3 regions of the Acidovorax sp. LjRoot66 genome follow, and region 1 is predicted to be linked to each of the others. Evidence: predicted binding sites of a transcription regulator. Region 1 holds the regulator's gene; each other region holds the start of a gene.
What was found. Region 1 encodes FNR, which switches genes on or off when oxygen is low (the NO sensors DNR and NnrR bind a similar motif). Its sites were predicted from a motif close to TTGATNNNNATCAA; they were not measured.
Positions count from the first base shown of each region.

Region 1 (5,379 bases):
AGCTCGCGCAGGTCGGGATCGCTCTTCTTGGGGACGTAGCGCACCTCCGTCAGCCCCAGTTCGCGCAAGGTGGCGATCTGCTCGGCAGACGCCACCCGGAAACTGCTCACCGGAAACGGATGGTGCATCCAGCCCAGGTCGAGCTGGATGTACATGCCGATGCGCAGCTGGCTGATGTCGATGAGGATGGAAGAATTCACTTCGGGGCGTACGGGTGGAAGCACGGCGGCATCGCTGCCACCATTGGTTACACCATTATCACCAGTTCTGAAGGCCTGTCTTGTCCTGCAATGTCATAGGACATAGCCATGGCGATACTGTCCCGAATTCGGTGATGCAATGCACGACACCCCGGGGAAAACCCTGCACCGGAGCGTTGCGCCAAAGCCGCGTTTCGCTCCAGGCCGCCCCCCTGCAGACGCAGAGCCCTGGCAATGCACCGATCAGGCGGCCCTGCGATCCGTGCAACTGCGTAGGACGCGCAAAACAACAGCTGGCGGCTGACCGGCTGTCTCACCGGCACCACAGCGAAGGCTTGTAGACCAGGTCCATCCACAGCGCCCAGCCGGCCGCCGCGCACAGCAGCCCCCCGGCCACGCGCGTGCCCCAGTCGGCCCGGGCCTGGTTGATGCGGCTGCGCAGGCGCGACCACAGCCACGGCCCGCCCACCAGCCACAGGCCACTGCCCAGGGCGAACAGCGCCATGGTGGCGCCCCCCTGCACCGGCCCACCGCTGAGCGCCGCCACCAGCAGGGCCGAGTACAGCAGGCCGCAGGGCATCAGCGCCCAGAGCAGCCCGGCCGCACCCACACCGCCCGCCCCCGCCGTGAGGGGCTGCACGCGCCGCCACACCGAGCGGCCCAGGCCTTCCACCCAGGCCGGCTGGCGCGCCTGCACCAGGAGCAAGAGGCCCCAGGCCATCATGGCCAGGTGCAAAAAGGTCCAGGCCGGCTGCAGCGCAGCGGTGCGCTGGGTCAGCCAGGCCAGGCTATCCATGGCCAGGGCAGCAGCCGCGCCCAGGCCAGCGTAGCCGGCGACCCGCCCGCCATGGAAGGCCAGCAGCCGGCCCAGCGCAAGCGATGGTGCGGGTTCGGCCAGCCCCGCGCCCCCCTGCCCGGCCCAGCGAACGGGTTGTTCCCCACCCTGCCCCACCAGCGCCCCGCACGGCGCCGCGCACATGGCCAGGCAGTGCGGGCCACCGGCCAGGCCCATCAGCAGCGCGGTCCAGCCCAGGGTGGCCAGCATGGTCAGATGATCCGGGAGAATCTGGCGCGGTTGCGGTCGGCCTGCAGGTAGCGGTCGAACACCATGGCGATGCCGCGCACGAAGAACCAGCCCATGGCCGAGACGGTGATCCCCTCCTCCGTCACGCTCACCAGGCCCTGCGCCTGCAGGCCCGCGAGCTGCTCCAGTTCGGACGCAAAGGTGCGCCGGAAGTCGATGAGCCAGCCCGCCTCGATGGATTCGAACAGCAACTCGCCCTGGCACATCAGCGCCATGATCACGGCGCGGCGCACCAGGTCGTCGCGGTTCAGGGCCAGGCCGCGCACCACGGGCAGGCGGCCCTGGTCCAGCAGGTCGTAGTACTCATCCAGGGTCTTGGCGTTCTGGCTGTAGGTGGCGCCCACCCGGCCGATGGCCGAGACTCCGAGGGCGATCAGGTCGCAGTCGGGCTGGGTGCTGTAGCCCTGGAAGTTGCGGTGCAGCCGCCCCTGGCGCTTGGCCACGGCCAGCGCGTCGGTGGGCAGGGCGAAGTGGTCCATGCCCACGTACACATAGCCCGCGTCCATGAACTGCTGCAGCGAGCGCGAGAGCATGGCCACCTTGGAAGGCGCCGCCGGCAGCTCGGCCGGCACGATGCGCCGCTGAGGCTTGAAGCGCTCGGGCAGGTGGGCATAGGCATACAGCGCAATGCGGTCGGGCCGCAGCTGCTTGACCTGCTCCAGCGTGCGGTCGAAGGATTCTGGAGTCTGCCGCGGCAGGCCATAGATCAGGTCCACGTTGACCGAGTCAAACCCAAGGCTGCGCGCCGCCTCCACCAGCGCAAACACCTGCGCGGCCGGCTGCACGCGGTGCACGGCCTTTTGCACATCGGCATCAAAATCCTGCACGCCAAAGCTCAGGCGGTTGAACCCCAACTCGGCCAGCACCGCCAGGCGCTCGGGGGTCACGGTGCGCGGGTCCACCTCGATGGAGTATTCGCCGCCCGGCGCAAACGTGAAGCTGCGCCTGAGCACCGCCATCAGCTCGCGCAGCTTGTCGTCCGACAGAAAGGTGGGCGTGCCCCCGCCCAGGTGCAGCTGGCTCACCACCTGGCCCGTACCGCAGTGGGCCGTGTGCAGCTCCACCTCGCGCGCCAGGTAGCGCAGGTACACATCGCCCCGGTCGTGGTGCTTGGTGATGATCTTGTTGCAGGCGCAGTAGTAGCACAGCGACTCGCAGAACGGAATGTGAACATACAGCGACAGCGGCAACGCCTTGCCCGGCGTGCCCGCCTTGCGCTGGGCCAGGGCCAGCACATACTCGTCTTCTCCGAAAGCCTCGACGAAACGGTCAGCCGTGGGGTAAGAGGTGTAGCGGGGACCAGGCACGTCGAAGCGGCTCAGAAGTTCGGGCGTCACAGCGGTCATGGGGAGCGGTTCCTTGTTGGGTACTGACTGTGCCGCAGCCTTTGCCCACCGACCTTGACGCAGATCAAGTGATCACGGAGTCGCAGGGCCCACAATTTGATGCATGTCAGCCACCACCACGCTCCTCCCCCCGGATGCGATCCGTTCGCACCCCCAATCAGCTGCTGTGCCCATGAACCCGCTCACCATCAAAGTCGCCTGCTCCAACTGCAACCTGCGTGAGCTGTGCATGCCCGTGGGCCTGAACGACGAGCAGCTCACGCGCATCGACGAGATCGTGGCCGTGCGGCGCAAGGTCAAGCGGGGGGGCACGCTGTTCCACAACGGCGAGGTGTTCACCTCGCTCTACGCCATCCGCACCGGCTTCTTCAAGACCTGCGTGGCCACCGAGGACGGGCGCGACCAGGTGACGGGCTTTCAGATGGCGGGCGAGATCATCGGCCTGGACGGCATCGTCAACGACCACCATACCTGCGACGCCGTGGCGCTCGAAGATGCCGAGGTCTGCGTGATGCCGTTCGACCGCATCGAGGAGCTCTCGCGCGAGGTCACGGCCCTGCAGCACCATGTGCACAAGATCATGAGCCGCGAGATCGTGCGCGAGCACGGCGTGATGCTGCTGCTGGGCAGCATGCGCGCCGAAGAGCGCCTGGCCGCCTTTCTGCTCAATCTGGTGCAGCGCCTGCACGCGCGCGGGTTCTCGCAGTCCGAGCTGGTGCTGCGCATGACGCGCGAGGAAATCGGCAGCTACCTGGGCCTCAAGCTCGAAACCGTGAGCCGCACCTTCTCCAAGTTCGCCGAGGACGGCATCGTCGAGGTCAAGCAGCGCCATGTGCGCATCCTGGACACCGATGCGCTCAAGCGCATCGTCAACTCGCAGACCTGTAGCTAAGAGACTTGCAGGCGGGCTAGCACCTCGGTCTTGCCGCTGCGGTCCGCGCGCAGGATCAGCGCCTCGCCCGAACTGGTGTTGGTGCTGGCCAGATCGGACAGCACGAACATATGGGTGAACCAGGCCTCGAAGCTTGCGCCCCGTGCCGACGCGGCCACCAGCGCCTGGCGCAGCTCGCGCAGGTGGCTGGCACCGGTGGTCTCCGGCGCGCCGCGCGGCGAACCCAGCGCGGGCCACACCTGGGGGGCGGCAAAGGCCAGCGTGGCACTGTCGATGCAGCGGCACCAGGGGCTCGAAAGCACCTTGGCCGGCTGCAGCTGGCGCTCCTTGAACCACACGCCGGTGCGCCGTGCCTGCTCGCGCCCTTCTTCGCTGAGGTTGCGCTGCGTGCCGCAGTCGCCCAGGCGAAACCCCGGTGGATCGAAGGTGCCGGGCGCCAGCGCGTGGCGGAACGCAGCCACCACCCCGCCCTTGCGCAGCAGGGCCTCGGCCTCGGGGTCCTGGGCGGCCCAGGCATGCAGCGTGGTCAACGCCAGCCCGGCGCCCAGCACGGTGCGCCGGCCAACGGCCACTTCAGGCTGCGGGCTGGAACGCATAGCCATTGCCCGATGCCGCCATGCGCCCGAAAGCCGGGAACGGGAAGTGAAAGCCCCCCAGCATGGCATTGCTGGCGGTGATGCGCTGGAACACCTCGCGCCGCACCTTGCGTGCGGCCTCGGCATCCATGTCGAAGGTCACGGCCCAGTCGGGGTTGCGTGCGAACAGGGCCGGCACGTTGGTCAGGTCAGCCACGTAAAAGAAGTTCTGGCCGGCGGACTTGAGCTCAAACAGGGTGTGGCCCGGCGTGTGCCCGTAGGCCGCCACGGACTGGATGCCCGGTGCCACTTCGGTACCCGCCCCGAACTGCACCAGCGTGTCGGCCGGCATGGTGGCAAAGGTGCGGCGCACATTCTCGAAGGCGCCCTTCATGCCCGCGGGCGCAGCCGCCATGCGGGCATCGTCCATCCAGAAGGCATGCTCGGCGGCCGGCACCAGCACCTTGGCCTTTGGGAAGGTCGGCGCGCCCGCCTTATTGCGAATACCGTTGATGTGGTCGCCGTGGTAGTGGCTGATGAGCACGGTGTCGATGTCATCGGCCTTCAGGCCTGCAGCGGCCAGGCTGTCGAGCAGCTTGCCGGTGGTGGGGCCGCCAAACTCGCCCAGGCCCGTGTCGATCAGGATTTTGCGCCCGCCTGCCACCACCAGGAAGGGGGTGTAGGGCACGTCGATGTAGTCCGTGGGCAGGCCCTGCGAGGTGAGCAGCGCACGCACTTCGGCCAGCGGCGCGTTTTTCACGAACTCCTCGCCCAGCGGGCGGCGCGTGACGCCATCGGCCAGCGCCACCACCTCCACATCGCCCACCTTCATGCGCCGAAAGCCGGGGTTGGGCAGGGTGGGCGTACCGAAGTTGGGCGCATTCTGCGCCCACACAGGCACGAACGAGCCCGCAGCGTAAAAAGCAGGGGCGGCAAGCCCAGCACCCAGGAAATGGCGGCGTGACAGCATGAAACTCTCCGGTATTGAGTTGAACTGATGAGTTTTCAACTGTAACGGGGAGTGGCACGATGGCACCAGACCCGGCGCAAATCAGTAGGCGCCATGGGGTCTTGGGATCTTGCCAGGGGCGTCAGTCCAGGGTAATGCGCTGCGCCTTGATCAGCTTGTGCCACCGGTCCGTCTCGGTGCGGATCAGGTCTGCATACTGGGCCGGCGTGCTGGCCACGGGCTCGATGCCGAAGTCCACCAGCTTTTGCTTGACCGCAGGCTGGTTGATGGCGGCAGCCACCTGCTTTTGCAGGGCAGCCACCACGTCCGCCG
Region 1 is NZ_CAXUQU020000001.1:5,075,055-5,080,433, forward strand. Features, by position in the region: gene ACSQ3Y_RS23880 (HD-GYP domain-containing protein) at 1-200, opposite strand, end outside; gene ACSQ3Y_RS23885 (sulfite exporter TauE/SafE family protein) at 514-1,245, opposite strand; gene hemN (oxygen-independent coproporphyrinogen III oxidase) at 1,248-2,630, opposite strand; gene fnr (fumarate/nitrate reduction transcriptional regulator Fnr) at 2,803-3,522, shown strand; gene ACSQ3Y_RS23900 (histidine phosphatase family protein) at 3,519-4,124, opposite strand; gene ACSQ3Y_RS23905 (MBL fold metallo-hydrolase) at 4,096-5,067, opposite strand; gene ACSQ3Y_RS23910 (Bug family tripartite tricarboxylate transporter substrate binding protein) at 5,189-5,379, opposite strand, start outside.

Region 2 (5,379 bases), 2.8 Mb from region 1:
GGTTCTTGCATCGCTTCTCAGCGGGGCCGCCCTCCCGTGGGCCCGCCCCTCGCTCTCTCTTGTATTGGGATTTACCGGTCGCGCCGCTCCATGCGGCGGTTCAGGTTCAGGGCGCCCAAGGTACAGGCCACGCCCGACAGCAGGTACACCGTCACGGCCAGCAGGCCGAACTGGGCCGACAGGCCCAGGGCCACCAGGGGCGCAAACGCGGCGCCGATGATCCAGGCCAGGTCGGCCGACAGGGCCGCGCCCGTGTAGCGGTACTTGGGCGAGAAGTTGGCCGTCACCGTGCCCGATGCCTGGCCGTACGACAGGCCCAGCAGCACAAAGCCCAGCAGCAGAAACATGGTGCTGCCCACTTCGCCGCTGTTCAGCAGCACCGGCGCCATGAAGCTGAACACCCCGATCAGCACCGCCATGCCGCCCAGCAGCTTGCGCCGGCCCAGGTGGTCCGACAGCCAGCCCGAAACCATGATGGCCCCGGCCGCCAGGAAGGCACCGACGATCTGCACGCCCAGGATCTGGGTGACCGGCTGGTCCGTGTACAGCGTGATCCACGACAGCGGGAACACGGTGACCAGATGGAACAGCGCAAAGCTGGCCAGCGCCGCAAAGGCACCCAGCAGCACGTTGCCGCCCTCGTCGCGCATCACCTCGTGCACGGGCACGGGCTGCAGCTCACGGTCCTGCAGCAGCTCGGTGTACGACTGGCCCACCACCAGGCGCAGGCGGGCAAACAGGGCCACCACGTTCACGGCAAAGGCCACGAAGAACGGGTAGCGCCAGCCCCAGGCCAGAAACTCCTGCACCGTGAGGTTGGCATACAGATAGGCGAACAGGCCGGCCGCGAGCACAAAGCCCACGGGCGCGCCCAGCTGGCCGATCATGGCGTACCAGCCGCGGCGGTGCTTGGGCACCGACATCGCCAGCAGCGACGGCAGGCCGTCCCACGAGCCGCCCAGCGCCAGGCCCTGGCCGATGCGCAAAATCAGCAGCGCCACGATGGCCGTGGTGCCCAGGTCCTTGTAGCCCGGCAAAAAGGCCATGCCCACCGTGCACACTCCCAAGAGGAAGAGCGCAATGGTCAGCTTGGTGCCCCGGCCCCAGCGCCGCTGGATGGCCATGGAGATGGCCGTACCGATGGGCCGCACGACGAAGGCCACGGCCAGCAGCGCAAAGGAGGCCAGCGTGCCATCCAGGCGCGACATGAAGGGGAACAGGAACGTCGGGAACACCAGCACGCAGGCGATCCCGAAAACGAAGAAGTCGAAATACTCGGACGAGCGTCCGATGATCACGCCCACCGCGATTTCGCTGGGGGTGACGTCTTCATGGGTGTCCGCGCGGGAAAGAGAGTCTTGGCCTTCTTCAAAGCCATTCGCTGGGTAGATAGCAGAGGCGGGACTGCTCATGAACGGGATTCCTTGTTGTGTAACTGATACACCCACGTTTTACACCCAAGGCCCCCTGGCGGCAAGTGAGCTTTCACTGACGCTCTTGCAGGACAAATGCCATAGTGTGCTCACGACGGGGTCAAGGCATGGCGCCGGTGGCACCGGAATGGGGCAAAAACTTGACCTTGGACAAAATGTCCAATGGACAAATTTGGCTGCTCTATTACATTGAGCGGCAAATTGTCATTCGCGTTTACCCCTAAACGCCTTTGTTGGGCCCATCACATGTTCAAACTTCCCCAACTTCGCGGGCCGGCATGGCTTGCGTTGGCGGCCACAGCCACCAGCCTCGCCGGCTGCAGCAAGGCCGTCGTCCTCAACCCCGCAGGCGACGTCGCGTCGCAGCAAGGCCACATGGTCGTGCAGGCCACCTTGCTGATGCTGATCATCATCGTCCCGGTGATCGCCCTCACGCTGTGGTTCGCCTGGAAGTACCGCCAGTCCAACACCGCCAACACCGAAGAAGACTACGACCCCGACTGGCACCACTCCACCACGCTGGAGCTGGTGATCTGGACCGTGCCGCTGTTGATCATCATCGCCCTGGGCGCGCTGACCTGGATCGGCACCCACAAGCTCGACCCCTACCGCCCGCTGGACCGCATCTCGGCCACCAAGCCGCTCGAAGCGCAGGCCACCCCCCTGGTGGTGCAGGTGGTCGCCATGGACTGGAAATGGCTGTTCTTCTACCCCGAGCAGGGCATTGCCACCGTCAATGAGCTGGCCGCCCCGGTGGACCGCCCCATTTTGTTCAAGCTCACCGCCACCTCCACGATGAACTCGTTCTACGTGGCAGACCTCGCCGGCATGATCTACGCCATGCCCGGCATGCAGACCGAGCTGAACGCCGTGATCAACAAGCCCGGCGTGTACCCCGGCATCGCCTCGCACTACAGCGGCGCGGGCTTCTCGGGCATGACCTTCAAGTTCCACGGCCTGAGCCAGGGCGACTTCGAGCAGTGGGTGGCCAAGGCCAAGACCGAAGGCAAGGCACTGGACAAGACCACCTACCTGAACCTCGTCAAGCCCAGCGAGCGCGACCCCGTGCAGCGCTTTGCCAGCGTGGAAGACGGCCTGTACGACAAGGTGCTCAACCGCTGCGTCGAAGAAGGCAAGATGTGCATGCACCACATGATGACCATCGACGAGCGCGGTGGCGAGGCCTACATGAAGGCCATGGGCCTGAACCTGCCCCAGGACGTGTGCACCATCGACAACGCCGGCCAGATCGTGGCCGCCCTCGAAGCGCGCCACGCCACGGTCCACGACCGCACCCTTTCCCGCCAATGATCCGCGCCTAAGAGACTGACGAACATGTCCACCTCACCCGTTACCGCACCACCGCATTGGGCCCTGGGCCGAATCACCTGGGACTCCATTCCCATGGCGCACGAGCCCATCGTGCTGATCACCTTCATCGGCGTCGTGCTCGGTGGCCTGGCCGTGCTGGCCGGCATCACCAAGTTCCGCCTGTGGGGCACCCTGTGGCGCGACTGGATCTGCAGCATCGACCACAAGAAGATCGGCATCATGTACATGATCCTGGGCGTGGTCATGCTGCTGCGCGGCTTTGCCGACGCGCTGATGATGCGCCTGCAGCAGGCCATGGCCTTTGGCGACAACATGGGCTACCTGCCGCCGCACCACTACGACCAGATCTTCACCGCCCACGGCGTGATCATGATCTTCTTCGTGGCCATGCCGCTGGTCACGGGCCTCATGAACTACCTCGTGCCGCTGCAGATCGGCGCGCGCGACGTGTCCTTCCCGTTCCTCAACAACTTCAGCTTCTGGATGACCACCGCCGGTGCCATCCTGGTGATGGTGTCGCTGTTCCTGGGCGAGTTCTCCACCGCCGGCTGGCTGGCGCTGTCGAACCTGGGGGCGCAGAACCCGGGGGTGGGGCTTGACTACTACATCTGGGCGCTGCAGATCGCCGGGGTGGGCACCACGCTCTCGGGCATCAACCTGATCGTCACCATCATCAAGATGCGCGCACCCGGCATGAACCTCATGCGCATGCCCATCTTCACGTGGACGGCCCTGTGCACCAATGCACTCATCGTCGCATCCTTCCCCGTGCTCACCGCAGCGCTGGTGCTGATGTCGCTGGACCGCTATGCCGGCACCAACTTCTTCACCAACGACCTGGGCGGCAACGCCATGCTGTACGTGAACCTGATCTGGATCTGGGGCCACCCCGAGGTCTACATCCTGATCCTGCCCTGCTTCGGCATCTTCTCCGAAGTGGTGGCCACGTTCTGCAAGAAGCGCCTGTTCGGCTACACCTCCATGGTCTACGCCACGGTCGTTATCACCATCCTGTCGTACCTGGTGTGGCTGCACCACTTCTTCACCATGGGCTCCGGCGCCAGCGTGAACACCTTCTTCGGCATCACCACGATGATCATCTCGATCCCCACGGGCGCGAAGATCTTCAACTGGCTGTTCACCATGTACAAGGGCCGTATCCGCTTCGAGCTGCCCATGATGTGGACCCTGGCCTTCATGGTCACCTTCGCCATCGGCGGCATGACCGGCGTGCTGCTGGCCGTGCCCCCGGCCGACTTCGTGCTGCACAACAGCCTGTTTTTGATCGCCCACTTCCACAACGTGATCATCGGTGGCGTGCTGTTCGGCCTGTTCGCCGGCATCAACTACTGGTACCCCAAGGCCTTCGGCTACAAGCTTGACCGCTTCTGGGGCCTGTGCTCCTTCTGGCTGTGGGTGGTGGGCTTCTACGTGGCCTTCATGCCGCTGTACATCCTGGGCCTGATGGGCGTCACCCGCCGTGCGAACCACTTCGAAGACCAGTCGCTGCAGATCTGGTTCGTCATCGCCGCCATCGGCGCCGGCCTGATCGCCCTGGGCATCGCCTGCCTGCTGATCCAGATCGTGGTGAGCTACCTCAAGCGCGAACAGCTGCGCGACCACACCGGCGACCCATGGGACGCCCGCACGCTGGAGTGGGCCACCTCGTCGCCCCCGCCGGACTACAACTTCGCCTTCACCCCCAAGGTGTACGAGATCGATGCCTGGTGGGACATGAAGAAGCACGCCTATGCGCGCCCCCTCACCGGTTTTGCGCCCATCCACATGCCGGCCAACACGGGTGCGGGCGTGATCATCTCGGCGCTGTCGCTGGTGCTGGGCTTCGCCCTCATCTGGCACATGTGGCTGCTGGCCGGCCTGTCGTTTGCGGGCGTGGTGCTGGTGGCCATCGTCCACACGTTCAACTACAAGCGTGACTTCTACATCCCCGCCGCGCAAGTGACGGAGACCGAGAACCTGCGTACCCAACAACTGCGTGCCAGCCATGTCTGATATCACCTACAACCAAGCCGCCGCCGCCATCACGGCAGGCGGCCCCACCGCCGCCACGCTGGCCCGCCGCGAATACCACCTGGCGCACGAGCCGCACCCCGAGAACGGTACCGCCCTGGGCTTCTGGCTCTACCTGATGAGCGACTGCCTCATCTTCGCTGCGCTGTTCGCCACCTACGGCGTGCTGGGCCGCAGCTACGCCGCCGGCCCCACCGGCGCGCAGCTGTTCGACCTGACGCTGGTGGCCATCAACACCGCCTTCCTGCTGGCGTCGTCGATCACCTTCGGCTTCGCGATGATCAAGAAGCAGCAGAACAACGTGAATGGCACGCTGCTGTGGCTGGCCATCACCGGCGTGTTCGGCCTGTGCTTCCTGGGGCTGGAGCTGTATGAGTTTCACCACCTGATCCACCAGGGCGCGGGCCCGCAGCGAAGCGCCTTTTTGTCGGCCTTCTTCACGCTGGTCGGCACCCACGGCCTGCACGTCACCTTCGGCCTGGTCTGGCTGGTGGTGCTGATGCTGCAGATCAAGAAGCACGGCCTGATCCACGAGAACAAGCGCCGCCTGATGTGCCTGTCGATGTTCTGGCACTTTCTGGAC
Region 2 is NZ_CAXUQU020000001.1:2,264,716-2,270,094, reverse strand. Features, by position in the region: gene ACSQ3Y_RS10470 (MFS transporter) at 72-1,412, opposite strand; gene cyoA (ubiquinol oxidase subunit II) at 1,680-2,744, shown strand; gene cyoB (cytochrome o ubiquinol oxidase subunit I) at 2,769-4,778, shown strand; gene cyoC (cytochrome o ubiquinol oxidase subunit III) at 4,771-5,379, shown strand, end outside.
Region 2: the regulator FNR is predicted to act here: its motif matches at 1,574-1,587, upstream of cyoA (ubiquinol oxidase subunit II).

Region 3 (5,379 bases), 4.5 Mb from region 1:
CGGCTCATGGCGATCTTGCGGCCGTCGTCGATGGTGGAAACCGAGGGCGCCGCCTCGGGGCGCAGCAGCGGGAAGGTCGCGCTGTAGCCCTTGCCGGGGTAGATCGGCAGGTCCACGCCCACCGTGCGCAGCAGCGGCGCACTGTAGGAGCCGCAGGCCACCACGACCGCATCGGCCTGGAGCAGGAAATCCTTCTTGAGGCCGTTGGCGCCACTGCGCGCCATGACGGCCACCGAATCGATGGTGTCGCCGATCTTGTTCAGGCGCAGCACGTCGTGGCCGTACAGGAATTGCACGCCACGCTCCGCGCAGCGGCGCGCCAGGGCCTGGGTGAACACGCGGGCGTCGCCGCTCTCATCGGTGCTGGTGTAGGTTCCGCCGGTGATGTGATCGCCATAGGCCTTGAAGGCCGGCTCGATCTGCAGCAGCTCTTCCTTGCTTACCAGGCGACGCTGCACGCCATGCTTGCGCATCAGCTCCACCGCGTGGCCGGCATCGTCGAAGGATTTCTGGTCGGTGTAGAAGTGGGCAATGCCGCGTTCGAGCCGGTTGTAGTCGATGCCGGTGGTGGCCACCAGGTCCTTGAGCGCGGCATGGCTGTAGGCGCCCAGGGCCACGATCTGCTGCACATTGCGCTCGAAGGCCCTGTCATTGCACTGGGCCAGGAACTTCAGGCTCCAGCGCCATTGCTCCCAGTCGAGCTGGGGGCGGAACAGCAGCGGCGCCTCCTTGTCGAACATCCACTTGAGCGCCTTGAGCGGCGCCTCCCGGTTGGCCCAGGGCTCGCAGTAGCTCACCGAGATCTGCGCGGCATTGGCAAAACTCGTTTCCAGCGCGGCATCGGGCTGGCGGTCGACCACGACGACCTCGTGGCCGCGCTCCAATAGGTGCCACGCGGTGCTGATGCCGATGATGCCGGCGCCCAGGATGATGGTTTTCATGGATGGCAGTGTGATCCACATTGCGTTCTACTAAAAGCAAAATTAAACTCAATCCAAACGCATCAGTCTGTCTAATGCAAGCAGTGCCCACAAGGCCACCCTTGCACCCGTTTGCCGAGATCCTCGCCATGAGCACCTACGACCCCGCCGCCCTGGAATGTCTTGCCGCCATCGTCGAAGAAGGCGGCTTCGAGCGCGCCGCCCAGCGCCTGAACGTCACGCAGTCGGCTGTCTCCCAGCGCCTGCGTGCGCTGGAGGCCCAGGTGGGCTCGGTGCTCATCGTGCGCAGCCGGCCGCTGCGGCCGACCTCGGCGGGGCAGTTGCTGCTCAAGCACACCAAGCAGATGCGCCTCTTGCGCGCCGACCTGGAGCGCGACCTGCAGGAGCTAGCCCCCAGCGCCCCCGGCGCCACGCGCGAGGACGAGCGCATCTCGATCGCCATCAATGCCGACAGCATTGCCACCTGGGCCATGGGCGCGCTGCACGAGCTGGTGGGCCAGCGCCTGCCGCTGGAAATCATCGTCGACGACCAGGACTTCACGCAGGAGTGGCTGCGCTCGGGCCAGGTGCTGGGCTGCGTCACCACCCTCAAGCAGGCGCTGCGCGGCTGCAAGATGGTGCCGCTGGGTGCCATGCGCTACGTGGCCGTGGCGTCCGCCGCGTTTGCCGAGAAGCACCTGCCCCATGGGCTTACGCCGCACAACTTCCGTGAGGTGTCCTTTCTGTCGTTCAACCGCAAGGACGACATGGCGGCCGAGTTCGTGGCGCGCACTTTCGGGCTCAAGCGCGTGGCGCTCAATCACCTGTTCGTGCCCAGCACAGAAGGCCAGATGCGCGCCGTCGCCGCTGGCTGGGCCGTGGGTGTGGTGCCCGAGCTGCTGGCGCGCGGGCCCATCGCCGACGGCAGCATGGTCGACCTCGCTCCCGGCCATGCCCTGCCCATCCAGCTGTACTGGCACTGCTGGAACCTGGAGTCGGTGGTGCTCGATGCCCTGACCGCCGCGCTCACGGCCACGGCTGCAAAAACGCTGACCCAGCCGTGAACTACAAGCCCGGGGCTGTAAAAGCAGTCAACAGGGGGTAACCCGCACGAAATGGCACTCCCCGCAGTGGGGCGGCACGATTCCTGCAGACTAAAACGTGAACGGCGTAGTTGTATTGCAACTTTGTCATTTATTTTTTTACTGCAATGTATAAGATGGGGTCCATGTCCACCACCACGCTACAACCCAAAGTGTCCTTCAAGGAGCAGATGCACCAGGCTCGGGAGGGCGCGATCCTCCAGTCGGCCTGTCGCCTGCTGGGTGAAAAGGCCTTCGACGCCATGACCATGGACGATGTCGCCAATGCGGTGGGCATCGCCAAGGCCAGCCTGTACAAGCACTTCTGCAGCAAGGAAGAGCTGTGCAGTGCCGCCATGGTGCAGATCCTCGCGCGGGTGCGTACCTACTTGAGCGCGCTTCCGGCCGAGCTGCCGGCGCACGAGAAACTGCGCGCCCTGGTGCGCTGGTCGCTGGAGCGCCTGCTGACCAACGAAATGCCGCTGCTGCCCAGCCGCAACTCCTCGCTGCGCGCCGTGCTCATGGCCGACAAGGATTACCTCGACGGCCTGGTCACCGTGAGCGACCAGATTGGCGAGTGGATCGTGCAAGCCCAGGCACAGGGCGTGATCAACCCCACGCTGCCCCCGCTGGTGGTGCTGTACACCCTGTACGCACGCGCCTGCGATCCAGTGGTGACCTTCCTCAAGGAAGGCGGCCAGTACTCCGACGCCGAGATCGTGGACCTGGTGCTGCGCACCTGCTTCGATGGGCTGGTATCGAGGTGAATTGATGGTGACCGCACGCGAAAACGCCCGGCATTCCGGGCGTTTTGCATGAGGGGGCGGCGCATGCCGCCGCCAACTCAGCGCACCAGCAACACCGGCACCTTGCAGTGCGCCAGCACCTGCGTCGTGACGGAGCCCATGACCAGGGTGGCGAGCGCACCATGGCCGTGCGAGCCCATCACCAACAGGTCGTATCGGCCGGAGTCCGCCACCTTGGCAATGGTTTCACCGACCTGACCGACCTTGACGATGGTCTTGGCCTGCACGCCCTGGCGGGAGATGAACTTGAGCACCGGGGCCAGGATCTTGTCGGCTTCCTCGGCGTGGTAGGTGTCCACGGCTTCCTTGCCCAGGGCCGAACGGGCGCGGGCGGGCAGGGGCGCCTGCACGGTGAGCACCGTGTAGTTGTGCTTGGGGCCCAGCAGTTCCTCGTGCGCAGCCAGGTAGGCGAGCATTTTCTTGGTAAAGGCGCTGCCGTCGACAGCGAGCAGGATGTTCATGCAAGTTCTCCTTGTTGGAATGGCAAGACCAGAGTGGCCAGGGTAAGGGGCGCCGGCGATTGTTGTCTTGACCTGTGTCAGGTTTTCTTCCTGCGCTGCACGGGTGGGTGGCCCGTGCAGGCCATCATACGGTTACACAGTAACGGGGCCGGAAGGTTTCCTGTTCTCCATTGCGGGCATAACCCAGCGGGTTGGCCACCACCCGGCATGCAAAGGGGCTGCCATCGGCCCGCGTGCCCTGCACCGTGTAGTCGCTCGGCGCATGCAGGTGACCGTGGATCCATACCTGCGCATGGGGCAGCAGCTCATCGAGCACATTGCAAAAGCCGGCCGTACCCGGCACCACGCCGTAGCGCGGGTCGGCGCTGCGCAGGCTCGGCGCAAAGTGGGTGATGGCCACCGTGGTGCCGTCGAAGGGCGTGGCCAGTGCTTCGCGCAGCCACTCTGTGCACAGCAGCGCCAGCTCGCGCATGGGCTCGGCCAGGAAGGGCTCCCCGTCCTTGGTGCCGCCGGTCTTGCGCAGGTAGTGGTTGGCCGCGCGGAAGGCCTTCTCGCGCAGCTTCAGGCGCCGGGCGAGGTCGGTCACTTGCGCATCGTCCGCCAGCGCGTCGTAGTCGGCCCACAGGGTGGTGGCCACGAAGCGCACGCTGTCCATCACCAGCGTCTCGCGCTCCAGCATGCGGATGCCCAGGCGCTCACAGGTGGCGCGCAGGCGCGCGTGGGCGGTATCGAAGTCGAGCGCGTCGTACTCATGGTTGCCCGGGACGAACAGCACCGGCGTAGGCCAGCCGGCGAACTGCGGCAGCGGCGAAAAACGCGCCAGGCCGAAGTCCTCGTCCTGCATGCGCCCCCCCTCCTGGTAGGAGCCGATGTCGCCCGCCAGAACCAGCAGGTCGGCGCCCGGTGCGGGCTCGGGCAGGAAATCGGGGTTGGCTTCGAGGTGCAGGTCGGACAGGATCTGGATTTTCATGGGCTGTGCAGTCTAAGGGGTCGCGCCGGCCGAATGGCCGGGCTCCCCTTGGGGAAAGGCGCGCCGTGCCGCGCGCGCCAATGCCGACAGCAGCCAGCCCATGGCCGCCTCCTGCGTGCTGTTGCGGCGCCACAGTGCGTCCACGTGCACGGGCGGCACGTCGAAGGGCAGGTTGCGCTGCACCAGGGCATCCGCGATACCGGTCACCGGTACGAAGTGGCGCGGCAGAACGGTCAGCATGTCCGAACCCGAGACCACGCGGCCCGCTGTGAAGAACTGGTTCACCGTGAGCACCACCCGCCGGCGCCGCCCGAGCGATGCCAGCGCCTCGTCGATGAAGCCGAAGGGCCGGCCCGAAAAGCTCACCAGCATGTGGCGTGCCTCGCAGTAGGCATCCAGCGTGAGGGGCGCATCGGCCAGCGGGTGGCCCTGGCGCATCACGCACATGTATTCGCTGTCGTACAGCCGCCGGCTCTCGAACGACACCATGCCGCCCGACTGCTCGCGTGCAGTGAGGTCGGCCAGCACGGCGGGGAAGTAGCCCACGGCCATGTCGGCTGCCTCTTCCTCCAGCAGCCGGCGCGGGTCGCGCGTCGTCAAGGGCACCACCCGCACCGCGACACCGGGCGCCTCGCTCTCCAGAATCTCCACCAGGCCGGGCACCAGGGTCGCACCCGTGGCATCGGCCATGGCCAGCACGAAGGTGGATTCGGCCGTGGCCGGGTCGAAGCGGCCGGGTGCCAGCGATTCCTGCAACTGCGTGAGCGCATCGCGAATGGGGGGCCACAGGGCCAGTGCCCGGGGCGTGGGCTCCACCCCCTGGCCGCTGCGCACCACCAAGTCGTCGCCGAGCACCTCGCGCAGGCGGCGCATGGCGTTGCTCACGGCTGGCTGGGTCAGCGACAGCTTGTGCGCCGCCTTGGTCAGGCTGCGCTCGGCCATGACCTCGTCAAAGACCCTGAGCAGGTTCAGGTCGAGGGAGCGGAAGTTCAGGCGGCTGGACATGGTTTCAAATCATCACCAATGTGAATACCAATGATTCAACATATAAATTTGAAAGACTAAAGGGTAAACCCTAGTATTGCGACATCGCCCGGCAATGTCGCCAAAAGCGCTCGATAGGGGAACCGAAATGACCAA
Region 3 is NZ_CAXUQU020000001.1:538,002-543,380, forward strand. Features, by position in the region: gene ACSQ3Y_RS02545 (D-amino acid dehydrogenase) at 1-941, opposite strand, end outside; gene ACSQ3Y_RS02550 (LysR family transcriptional regulator ArgP) at 1,070-1,984, shown strand; gene ACSQ3Y_RS02555 (TetR/AcrR family transcriptional regulator) at 2,149-2,769, shown strand; gene ACSQ3Y_RS02560 (universal stress protein) at 2,847-3,269, opposite strand; gene ACSQ3Y_RS02565 (metallophosphoesterase) at 3,394-4,239, opposite strand; gene ACSQ3Y_RS02570 (LysR family transcriptional regulator) at 4,252-5,244, opposite strand; gene ACSQ3Y_RS02575 (hypothetical protein) at 5,372-5,379, shown strand, end outside.
Region 3: the regulator FNR is predicted to act here: its motif matches at 3,337-3,350, upstream of ACSQ3Y_RS02560 (universal stress protein).